DNA from 3 places in the Paraliobacillus sp. X-1268 genome. Region 1 is predicted to be linked to each of the others. Evidence: predicted binding sites of a transcription regulator. Region 1 holds the regulator's gene; each other region holds the start of a gene.
What was found. Region 1 encodes LexA, which represses DNA repair genes until DNA is damaged. Its sites were predicted from a motif close to CGAACATATGTTCG; they were not measured.
Positions count from the first base shown of each region.

Region 2: a site for LexA is predicted at 1,891-1,904, ahead of uvrB (excinuclease ABC subunit UvrB). Genes of this name have one in related genera too.
Region 3: a site for LexA is predicted at 1,936-1,949, ahead of D2K62_RS12040 (YhjD family protein). Genes of this name have one in related genera too.

Region 1 is NZ_QJSK01000001.1:335,986-340,285, reverse strand. Features, by position in the region: gene D2K62_RS01805 (YfhO family protein) at 1-1,127, shown strand, start outside; gene D2K62_RS01800 (N-acetylmuramoyl-L-alanine amidase) at 1,372-2,181, shown strand; gene lexA (transcriptional repressor LexA) at 2,223-2,855, opposite strand; gene D2K62_RS01790 (YneB family resolvase-like protein) at 3,148-3,813, shown strand; gene D2K62_RS01785 (DUF896 domain-containing protein) at 3,891-4,115, shown strand; gene tkt (transketolase) at 4,223-4,300, shown strand, end outside.
Region 2 is NZ_QJSK01000006.1:36,712-41,011, reverse strand. Features, by position in the region: gene D2K62_RS09690 (peptide chain release factor 3) at 227-1,813, shown strand; gene uvrB (excinuclease ABC subunit UvrB) at 1,973-3,955, shown strand; gene uvrA (excinuclease ABC subunit UvrA) at 3,962-4,300, shown strand, end outside.
Region 3 is NZ_QJSK01000010.1:34,558-38,857, forward strand. Features, by position in the region: gene D2K62_RS12030 (DUF3939 domain-containing protein) at 1-193, opposite strand, end outside; gene D2K62_RS12035 (competence protein ComK) at 387-905, shown strand; gene D2K62_RS12040 (YhjD family protein) at 1,533-1,919, opposite strand; gene D2K62_RS12045 (TVP38/TMEM64 family protein) at 2,139-2,747, shown strand; gene lepB (signal peptidase I) at 2,817-3,371, shown strand; gene addB (helicase-exonuclease AddAB subunit AddB) at 3,469-4,300, shown strand, end outside.

The DNA of each region.
Region 1 (4,300 bases):
CCGATTCGCTATACCGGATTGACTGGAAAGTAGACAGACTTAATAATACACCAATTGTGCAAGATTTTAACGGAATAAGTGTGTACGGTAGTATACTAAACGAACGCTTGATCGATCTTTATTTGAACGATCTAAATATTGACACAGGGAGGGAAAGTGTTAGTAGATATGCAACATTTGGTAATCGGGCGCACTTATATAGTTTATTTCAAGGAAAGTACATGATAAGGGAGAAGGAAAGCGAAGAGGGCGTACCATATGGATTTTCAAAAATACTTGAATCAAAGAACTATATCGTTTTAGAAAACAATAATGTATTGCCTTTTATTCGAACAACTAAAAATTTCTTTTCAGAAAAAGATGTCGAACAGGTTTCTGATTTAAGTAAAGAGTATGCGATGCTCGAAGGTGTAATTATACCCAACACGAAACAAACAAACGCAGAAATAGCACAAGACGCTAATCTTATCGACCAAACGAAAATCATGATGGTTGGTGCTTCTTATACGAATAACGTATTAACTGTTACTGAGGAAAATGGTGGTTTAGATATAGAAACAGATTCATTAACGTCTGCAGCAAAGGATCTGTACGTACACTTTCATTTAGAGAACACTGCAGTCGATCAAGGGTTTACATTAAAAGTAAACGATTATAAAACTGCACGAAAATCTAATCAATCTATTTATAAAACATATGATGATGAGCTAACAATCCGCGTAGATAATTCGAATAAAATTCGAATTAGACTACCTAAAGGAAAGTACATCTTAAGAGATTTAGAACTATATCAAACAGACTATGCCCGTTTGGAATATCAAAAAAACAAGGTATCAAATAATAGTACGTTAAAGTGGAAAGATAATCGAATATCCATAACTTTTAACAACGATAGAAATGATTATTTCATGATGCTACCTATTCCATTTGAAAAAGGGTGGCAAGTTAAAGTTAATAATAAAAAGCAAAAAATTGAGAAGGTTAACTATGCTTTTATTGGATTTCCCATAGACAAAGATGAAAACGAGATAGAATTACTCTATTATCCACCTTATTTTATACTATCGATTGTTTTATCGAGTTTTAGCCTACTCTTATCTATATTAATTTGCAGAAGAAACCAATAAGAGAAAAAGTCATATTTTGCGGTTGCCCGGGTAATATTTTCGGAAAGTCTTATATTAAATCAGTTGTTTTCTTATGGAATTTGTTATTAGAGGAATTCTAAGCACCAGTTTTAATGAGGATATAGGAATTAGTTGTTAGAATATTTAAGAAAAGAATATCTAAATTTAAGCCTCCGTTATGGAAGATCAGTCCACACGTAAAACCTTTTTATTTCATATAAAGGTAGTGAAGGAGGTTTGACAAATGACGAAAATTTTTATTGATCCTGGACATGGGGGAAATGATTCAGGTGCAAGTAGTAACGGGTTAGTAGAAAAGGATATAACATTAAATATTGCTCTAAAATTACAACAGATATTGAACGATTCTTATCAAAATGTCACCACACGTCTATCAAGAACAACAGATCAGTCAGTTTCCCTGACCAATCGAACAAACGCTGCGAATGATTGGAATGCCGATTACTATCTTTCCATTCACATTAACGCAGGTGGCGGTGTTGGTTTTGAAAGCTATATATGGAATGGTAATTTTGCTTCGAAATCTGAAACAGAACGATTGCGATCTACTATTCACGACGAAATTGTTGAAACGATTGGATGGCGTGATCGAGGTAAAAAAGAAGCGAATTTTCATGTGTTAAGAGAAACGACGATGCCAGCAATATTGACAGAAAATGGTTTTATAGATAATGATGCTGAAGCTGAAGAAATGAAAACGCCACAATGGATTGAACAAGTAGCACGTGCACATGCATCTGGTATCGCACAAGCATTTGAATTAGAAGAAGACTCGAATGCAGAAGAACCTGATACGTCATCTTTTTACCGAGTTGTTACAGGTTCGTTTCAATCCGAGAAAAATGCGAAGCAACGTAGATATGTTCTAAATAGGCATGGTTATAGTAGTTTTATAACGGAATTTAATGACCAAGGGCAAGTTTACTTCCGAGTGATTGTTGGGTCATTTCAAAACAGGTCCAATGCTGAAGGCCGTGTAGATGAATTAAATGAAATAGGGTTTGATTCATTTATTAGTACGTTCAACGGATAAAAGAAATCTCCACTATGTTTAAGTGGAGTTTTCTTTTATTGTTAATGGATATTTCTATATAAGCCTATTACTCTACCTAAAATGGAAACATTATCATATATGAGTGGTTCCATTGTTGCGTTTTCGGGTTGTAGACGAATATGGTCTTTTTCTTTGAAAAAGCGCTTAACTGTAGCCTCATTCTCATCTGTCATGGCGACTACAATTTCTCCATTTTGAGCGGTTTGCTGTTGTTTTACAATTACCATGTCACCATCTAATATACCTGCTTCGATCATACTTTCGCCTTCAATTACAAGTACAAAAATTGACTGATCGGTAGCATCTCCATGTGTAAGAGTTAAAGGTAGTGGGATGTATTCTTCAATGTTTTCAACAGCAGTAATGGGGATACCAGCAGTAACTTTCCCTATAACAGGTGCAAACGTTACTTCTCCTTTAGGAATACTAGAGTCATCAGCGGCATGTAATACTTCTATTGCTCTAGGTTTCGTTGGATCTCTACGTATGTATCCTTTTTTCTCTAGTCGAGCAAGGTGCCCATGTACGGTGGAACTTGATGCTAGACCAACAGCCCCGCCAATTTCTCTTACTGAAGGTGGATATCCTTTTGCTGCTACTTCATCTTTAATATAATCTAAGATTGCTTGTTGACGTTTTGAAATTTTCGTCATAATGATGCACCTCCGTACATATTTTATTAGTGAAAGTATAGCATGTTTATCACAAATACACAAACATAAGTTCTAAAAAAGACTTGACAGGAACAATCGTTCGGTTATAATAAAATACAGATGCGAACAATCGTTCTTAATATCAAAGGAGGAAACAAAATGTTTAATAAAATAACTAATATTACTATGGTGGATTTATTCTATTTCATTTCGTTCATTCTTACGTTAGGATTTATGTATATGGGTTTAGTTTCTAGTTAAAAAATATGTTTAAAATAGAAAGGTAGTTATCATGCGAGCGATTATATACTGTCGGGTAAGCACGGAAAAAGAAGAGCAGTCTTCTTCCTTACATAGACAAAAACAAGAATTGATAGAGTTAGCAGAAAAAGAACAAATGGAAGTCATCAGTATTATAGAAGAAAGGCAAAGTGGATATGAAATTGAACGAGATGGTATTTTATCCATATTAGAAAAATGTGCAACTGAAGCAGTGGATTGTCTATTAGTTCAAGATGAGACAAGACTAGGAAGAGGTAATACTAAAATTGCCTTATTCCATCAATTTTCTAAGTTAGGTGTGAAAATATATGCTTTATCCAATCAAGGAGAATTACAATTATCTGAATCTGATGCAATGGTTTTACAGATTGTAGGTGTTGTTGAAGAGTACCAACGTAAAATTCATAACATTAAAATAAAACGAGGGATGCAAAAAGCTATTAAAAATGGCTACGATCCAGCTAAAAACCTTCGTAACCGTGATCACGCAATTGGTCGCAATCGAATTGAATTTCCAATTGAAGAGGTAAAACGTTTGCGAGACAATCAATTAACTTTTGGTGAAATAGCGACTACGCTTCGTGGATTGGGTTTTCAAGTGTCCAAAGCAACAGTTCACCGAAGATACCAAGAATATGTATCGCTTGAATCTGAGCATACCTTTCATATAGAATGAATAGACAAGGAATCCATATTAAAGGATACTTGTCTTTTCTGTTTTCGAGAAAACTTTATACGTAAAGGAGAAGAATGATGTTAGCTAAAGATAAATTAGATCGTATTAATATGCTGGCTAAAAAGGCCAAACAAGAAGGGTTAACAAGTGAAGAAAAAGAAGAACAGCAAAAACTAAGACAAGAATATTTAAAAAATGTACGACAATCTTTTAAAAATGAATTCAAAGGGATGAAGATCATTGATCCTAATGGAGATGATGTCACTCCAGAAAAAGTGAAGAATTTGAGAAAAGAAAATTAAAAATAATTGAATATTCTTGAAGATAGTACTTGTTTATTATCCGTTTTCATTATAGGATATTAATTGTACGTACATATTTTCATAATTTTCGAAAGGGGATACAAAGTATGTCAAAACAAACTGAACAACGCTCTATTAACACGATTCGCACGCTATCTATTGATGCAATTGAAAATGCTAACTCT
Region 2 (4,300 bases), on a different contig from region 1:
TAAAAATTTTTATTTGTATTTTAAGGATCAATTGATTAAAATGGGCAGTCATTTGGCGTGAAAATAGTTGACTTTATCCTAAAAAACGTGCTATTTTTACTAACGTGAATAGACATTTAAAAAGCACTTATACATTAGATGAAGGAGCATTATACCGATGTAGAAATCCCTTAGTAATCCATGTTTTATAAATGAATCAAATTAAAGATAGGAAGGGATTTATAAAATGACAATGCAAGAAGAAGTAAATAAGAGAAAAACATTTGCGATCATATCACACCCTGATGCTGGTAAAACAACATTAACAGAGAAATTGTTATTGTTTGGTAACCTAATTCGAGAAGCAGGGACTGTAAAAGCAAAAAAATCAGGTAAATTTGCTACATCTGACTGGATGGAAATTGAGAAACAACGTGGAATTTCTGTAACGTCCAGTGTGATGAACTTTCCATATAAAGATTATAAAGTTAATATATTAGATACACCGGGTCACGAGGATTTTAGTGAAGACACGTATCGTACATTAACAGCTGTAGATAGTGTTGTGATGATTATTGATGCAACAAAAGGTATTGAAGCCCAAACTATTAAATTATTTAAAGTTTGTAAAATGCGTGGTATTCCGATTTTCACTTTCATCAACAAAATGGATCGTGAAGGTCGTGAACCATTAGCACTTTTAGAACAAATTGAAGAAGTTTTAGAAATCGAAACATATCCAATGAATTGGCCTGTTGGCATGGGTAAGCGTTTCTTAGGCATATTTGATCGTCAAAATAAACAGTTTGTACAATATAATGGAAATGAAGCAGAAACAACTATTCCTTATGCAGATTTAGATAATCCAGAGAATAAGGCACTTGTGGAAAATCCAACATATCAAGATACATTAGATGAGTTGGAATTAATTGAAGAAGCAGGAGATGACTATTCATTAGATGCGGTCTTGAGTGGGGATCAAACACCAGTTTTCTTCGGTAGTGCTTTAGCGCCGTTTGGTGTGCAAAGTTTTTTTGATACGTTTATCGAAATGGCTCCCAAACCTGTTCCTAGAAAGACAACAGAAGGATTAGTTAGTCCCGATAACCCGGATTTTTCAGGATTTGTCTTTAAGATCCAAGCAAACATGAATCCAGCCCATCGTGATCGTGTAGCATTCCTACGGGTTTGTTCAGGTAAGTTTGAGCGTGGAATGAGTGTTAGATTAGAACGAACAGGTAAACAAATCAAATTGTCTCAAACACAACAATTTGTGGCTTCCACTCGTGATACAGTTGAAGTTGCCTATGCAGGTGATATTATCGGGATATATGATCCGAATGCATATCGAATAGGTGATACATTAACAGAAGGTAAAGAATCTTTTGTTTATGATGAATTACCACAATTCCCACCTGAGTTATTTAAGCAAGTAACTGCAAAAAACGTAATGAAATCAAAACAATTCAGAAAAGGTTTAGAACAACTGGTCCAAGAAGGTGCAATTCAATTATTTACACGTTATCCGATGGAAAGCTACATTATCGGAGCTGTTGGTGAATTACAGTATCAAGTATTTGAACATCGTATGAAACACGAGTATAATGTAGAAGTAACGTTAGAATCTATCGGTGAACGAGTACCACGCTGGTTAAACCAGGAACAAGTCGATACGACGTTATTCGACGATCGAAACCTGTTAGTTAAAGACCGTGAAGGAACATTTTTAGTATTATTTAAGAATGATTTTGCTCTTCGTTGGTTTAAAGATAAACATAAAGATATCGAGTTAATTGACTTGTTTGAAGTCAATCAGTATGATCAATCTTATTAAAAGATAATGTAGTAAAGAAGCTTGGGGTAACTGTACCTCAAGCTTTTTGTTACATATCTTTTTAAATATGAATAAAACGAATATTTGTTCGCATTTTGGTTTGAAAAGTAGTATAATGTGGTATCATAGATAAGTGAAGAGTAGAACGGAGGGTGCATCGTGGTAGATAAATTTGAGTTAGTGTCGAAATATAAGCCCGAGGGTGATCAGCCATCAGCAATTAAGGAATTAGTTTCCGGAATTAATGCTGGTAGACGTGAACAGACATTACTTGGAGCAACAGGAACTGGTAAGACATTTACGATGTCTAATGTTATTACAGAAGTAAACAAACCGACGTTAGTCATTGCTCATAATAAAACACTTGCTGGACAACTATATAGTGAATTCAAAGAGTTTTTTCCTAATAATGCTGTAGAATATTTTGTTAGTTATTATAATTATTATCAGCCTGAAGCATATGTTCCTTCGACGGATACATTTATAGAGAAAGATGCAAGTATTAATGATGAAATTGATAAATTACGACACTCAGCAACGTCTGCCTTATTTGAAAGAAAAGATGTTTTAATCGTAGCAAGTGTATCGTGTATTTATGGTTTAGGTTCTCCTGAAGAATACCGAAATCAAGTATTATCCATTCGGGTTGGAATGGAGAAAGACCGAGACGCATTACTTCGTGAATTAGTCGATATTCAGTATGCACGTAATGATATAGATTTCCAACGTGGTACATTCAGAGTTCGTGGAGATTCGGTTGAAATTATTCCGGCTTCTCGAGAAGAACACTGTATACGAGTTGAATTTTTTGGTGATGAGGTTGATCGTATACGAGAAGTAGATGCGCTAACTGGAGAAATTGTTGGTAATCGCGAACACATCGCTATTTTCCCTGCTTCCCACTTTGTTACTGGTGAAGAAAAATTAAAAGTCGCTATGAAAAATATTGAAAAAGAATTGGAAGAACAGCTAACGTTTTTCCGTGAAAATAATAAATTACTTGAAGCACAGCGAATTGAACAGCGGACGCGTTATGATTTGGAAATGATGGAGGAAATGGGTTTCTGTTCAGGGATTGAAAACTACTCTCGTCATTTAACATTGAGAGAAGCTGGTTCAACTCCATATACGTTAATTGATTATTTTCCAGATGATTTCATGATTGTTGTTGATGAGTCACATGTAACGTTACCACAGGTTCGTGGAATGTTTAATGGTGACCAAGCAAGAAAGCAAGTTTTAGTTGATCATGGATTCCGATTACCATCTGCAATGGATAACCGTCCGTTGACATTTAAGGAGTTTGAAGAGAAGGCGAAACAAATGGTCTTTGTTTCGGCAACTCCCGGTCCATATGAATTAGAGCACACGCCTCAAATGACAGAACAAGTTATTCGTCCAACAGGTTTACTAGATCCTCCAGTGGAAGTTCGCCCAATTGATGGTCAAATAGATGATCTGATTGGCGAGATAAATAAACGGATAAAACTAGATGAACGGGTACTCATTACAACGTTAACTAAAAAAATGTCAGAGGATTTAACCGACTATCTAAAAGAGATAGGAATGAAGGTTGCTTATTTGCATTCTGAAATTAAAACATTAGAGCGGATTGAGGTTATTCGTGATCTACGGGTCGGTAAGTTTGATGTCATTGTTGGAATTAACTTATTACGTGAAGGTATTGATATTCCAGAAGTATCTTTAGTTGCTATTCTTGATGCTGATAAAGAAGGTTTCTTGCGGTCTGATCGAGCATTGATTCAAACAATGGGACGAGCAGCACGTAATGAAAATGGACGTGTCATTATGTACGCGGATCGGATGACAGATTCAATGAGTCGGGCAATTGAGGAAACAGAACGACGTCGTGAAAAACAACAAGCATATAACGAAAAACATGGTATTGTACCTACGACAATCAAAAAAGAAGTTCGTGACGTTATACGCGCAACTATGGCTGCTGAAGATTCAGCGAAGTATGAAGGTGATGCACCAAGTTATAGTAAGATGACGAAGAAAGAAATTGAGAAACTGATTGAAAATATGGAAAAAGAAATGAAACAAGCTGCGCGTGACTTGAACTTTGAAAAAGCTGCTGAGTTACGTGATATCGTTATACAGCTGAAAGCGGAGGGGTGACAATCAATGGCTAAAAAAGCAATAACCATTAAAGGTGCACGTGCACATAATTTAAAAAATGTTGATATTGAAATTCCAAAAGAAAAATTAGTTGTGCTTACAGGGCTATCAGGTTCTGGGAAATCATCATTAGCTTTTGATACGATATATGCTGAGGGACAACGACGCTATGTTGAGTCTTTATCTTCCTATGCGCGTCAATTTTTAGGACAAATGGAAAAACCAGATGTTGATGCTATTGAAGGGCTTTCTCCAGCCATTTCAATTGATCAAAAAACAACGAGTAGAAATCCACGTTCTACAGTTGGAACAGTAACAGAAATTTACGATTACATGCGTTTGCTA
Region 3 (4,300 bases), on a different contig from region 1:
AAACGGGAGCAAGTAATTCGTAATCAATGCTTAAGTCATCATTTATTAAAATACTTAAAGGAATTTCTTTTGGAAGAGCCATTCCATATTCATGGATGGCATGTTTTAGTTCTGCTAATGAAATATCTATGATTGGATAATGTCTTTTTTTCTTAGGTTCCTGTGCCTGTTTTTTTTTGAATAGATGCCACATAAATTCACTCCTTCCTCTTAATAATTTATATGTTCAGTATAACAAAAGAAGGCTTTGGATACACAAATGTGACAAATTTAGGTACAAATGGCTATTTTAGTACACAAATTTACATTTTGGTAGTATATTCTATTTATGTTTTTGAATAATTGAGATTATTCTTAAACAAAATTGAATAAAGGAGTGGATGAATATGGAGAAGGATTATGAAATTAATCCGGTAACTATAGCTATTATTGCAGAGAAATTGAATGGTATTTATGTTTCTAGAGTGTTAGAAATTAGTGAGGATGCTCCCTATTATATTAAGGGATCACCTTGTAAGTTAATTGATGCTGCTTGTAAATACTTTGGTAGTAGTTTGAAAGGAAGGCAGGAAGGAGCACGTACTGTTTGTGGAATTAAACATAAAGTACCAATATCGATTGATCCTTCAAGTGGTATGTACTTTTTCCCTACTTCTTCACCTCAGAATCCTTATTGCTCATGGATTTCACACACACATATTGACCGCATACGTAAAGCTCCAGATCGGGGGACAGAATTTATTTTTAAGAATGGTATGACTCTCATCTTAGAAGTTTCTTATGGCTCGATGATTAATCAACTACAACGAACAGCACAATTCCGCTACCTACTAGAAAAAAGAATAAACCCAACTCCACCACGACCAGACAAAAGAAAAGATGATGACTTTTTCGTCCTTACTTAATTCAGATTGATCAAGATAGTTGTTTATGTTTCTTGCGTATGAGTTTAATTACGAGACAACCGCCATGTTGATTTTTGCTTCAGTCAGTCGCTTTCCGCGGGCAAGTCTTTTCGATGGGTCGAGTAATCGCAGACCCAACGCTTCAACTTCCTCGGAAGCAAAGTGCGCTTCCTGCGGGATTTTCAGCTGTTGCTTTTCCCGCAGGAGTCGACTGTCCTACGCTACAATCAATCAGCATAACGTGAACAACTGTCATAAGCACAATAAAAATTCTGACCAGTAGACAATATATCACTTTTAACACCTATCCAGCGGAGCAATTGAAATGGGTGAGACTCCAGTGGGAACAGCAAATGTTTTCGATGGGATGAGTAATCGCAATCCCACAGGCTGAAGATCCACTCGGAAAGCGGTTTTTGCTTATCCGAGTTAGCTGAAGTCGTGCCCACGGAAAGCGATCCCATTTCAATTGTGGAGCGGGTAAGGAATCTATGTCACAGTTTCTCTCAATTTCGAATATTGAAAAGCAACAATATTTGCGAAAAGAGGATTAATTTAAAATGTAAACAATGAAGGAACTCATTTAATGATGGGTTCCTTCATTATTTAGTGAAACGGGGATAATTATTAGCTTGTTAGTGTATGGTTTGAAGGTGTATGGACGCTTTCCATCAACTCACGAATTATTTTTTCTACATTTTTTCGAATGGTAGGATTAAAGTAATTCCGCTTCTCTTCTCGTCCTTGGCAAAGGTATAAATAGGATGAGAAGGTATCCGTTTTTTCCAAAGCAATTACTTGTAACTTTTTCTGTACCATATATTTACGTAGTTGCTGTCTTTCTGCTACAGCTCTTTTTTCCATTCTTTGAAGCAATTCCAAATAAGGTTCTTTTATCTTAAATCCTTTTTCCTTTTCAATCTGTACTAAATCCTTTTGTATGACGACAATTGCCATGGATAAGAATAAAAACCGGGATCCTAATGCATATTCTGAATCATGTAAATAGCGCATCTTTGCCCTCCTTTATAGAACGTTTGTTCTTATTATAACCTAATTTAATTGAAATTCAAATGGATAGTTTAAAACTTTATTGGTAAAAAACGAAATAATAGGAAAAATCGGTGTTTTACATTAAGATAGAAAGTGTAAACTAAGTATAAGTAACTGTTTCAATAGAGGAGTCCGTCAACGATGATTTTATTTAATACAATAAATTTGAATATAAATTCTATGCAAGAATTAATTGAAGATAATCAATTCGATACACTTTTAAAACAGCTATTGAAAACGTATGAAAGTTTTGGGCCTTTACCTGGTTTACTTTTACCGTTCATTGAGGCATTTCTTCCTTTCCTTCCATTGGTAGTATTTGTTATAACGAATGCAGCAGCTTATGGTTTATTAGAAGGGTTTTTACTTTCTTGGGCTGGTGCAAGTGCTGGGGCAATAGCTGTATTCTTTATTGTCCGTAGGTTAGGCGATAAACGCTTTTTTGTTTGGATACGTCATAATAAACAAGTTAAACGTGTTACGCATTGGTTAGAACGTCACGGATTCGGTCCATTATTTTTATTGATGTGCTTTCCTTTTTCTCCGTCGGCTATTATTAATACAGTAGCTGCCTTGTCAAAAATCAGTATGTATCAATTTGTCCTAGCTGTGTTGTTAGGGAAAACAGTTATGATTTTTTCTATTGCTTATGTAGGCAGCAGTATCGCATCTTTTGCGCAAAATCCTGTTAAAGCCATTGTAGTAGGTATTAGTATTTCGTTATTTTGGTTACTTGGTAAATTTATTGAAAGATTCCTACATAGAAGAGGAAAAATGGGCGCTAAATAGGAATGAAAAAGGATTAAATTTCCTACCTCCTGGGTATAATAGTATAAGTAATACCTTGGAGGAATCCAGATGAAACGAAAAAAATGGAATCGTTGGATTGTGTTGCGAACAATTTTAATTGCAGTAATCTTTGCTATGTTTTTTCGTTCTTATTTATTTGCAAGTTATGTAGTAGATGGAAAATCAATGGAGCCAACATTGTATGATGGTAATTTAATTATGGTAAATCAAGTATTATATGATTTTTCAGATGTGTCCCGTTTTGATGTTATTGTGTTTCATGCAAATGATAAAGAAGATTATGTGAAACGGGTAATTGGAGAACCGGGAGATCAAATTAGAGTAAAAGATGATAAATTGTATATTAACGAAGAATATGTCGAAGAAGCTTATTTGCAGGCATTTCGTGATCGAGTAACAGGAACATTAACAAAAGATTTTACTTTAGAAGAAGTAACAGGTGAAAATCAGGTACCTGAAGGGAAACTATTTGTACTAGGCGATAATAGAGGGAATAGCTTGGATAGTCGTTATTTTGGTTTTATTGATCAAGAGACAGTTGTGGGAAAAGTTGATATTCGGTATTGGCCTGTTTCCCAAGTAGGATTTCATTTTACAGATTAGGTTAAAGTGTGGACACAAATAGGTGTCCACACTCTTTTTTTTGGGGCAGACATGTTAAAATAGATTTAGTCGATCCAATGATAGGAGAGAAGAAATTATGGGAATACGATTTCTATTAGGGAATGCAACAACTTCAAAGAGCAATCAATGCTTAGCTGAAATAAAAAACAAGTTAAAAAGTGACCCGATGGGCCCAGCAATTATATATTTAGTTCCAGATCAAATGACATTTCAACAAGAATATGCATTAATACAGGATGAAGCAGTTAGTGGAAGCATTCGTGCACAAGTTTTTAGTTTTTCTAGACTTGCTTGGCGTGTTCTCCAGGAAACTGGTGGTGCGACGAAGCAATTTATTAGTTCGATTGGTGTACAGATGATACTTCGGAAAATTATAGAAGAACGGACAACTGATTGGCAAATGTTTCAGAAGTCAATTGAGAAACAGGGTTTTATTGATCAAATGGAAACAATGATTACGGAGTTTAAACGCTATTGTATTACACCAGACATGCTATCTGTGCAAATAAGCGAAATGGATCGTTTTCACCATCTCGAACCAAATGAAATAGGACTTAAACAAAAATTAGAGGATTTACATTATATTTATGATAAGTTATCAAACGTATTATATGGAAAGTATATTGATAGTGAAGACCAATTAGCTTTATTGGCAGAGAAAATAGCAGAAACAACTTTTTTAGAAGATGCTGTTGTATATATAGACGGTTTTCATCGATTCACGCCACAAGAGCAATTGGTTTTAGAAGCAATTATGAAAAAAAGTGACGATGTAACAGTAACATTAACAATGGATCAGGCTACAGATGAAACAGTCTCCCAATTTGATTTATTTTCTCAAACAAAAGAGACATATCAAACATTAAATCAAATGGCAGATAATCTAGCACTCAGAAAAAAAGTTGAAT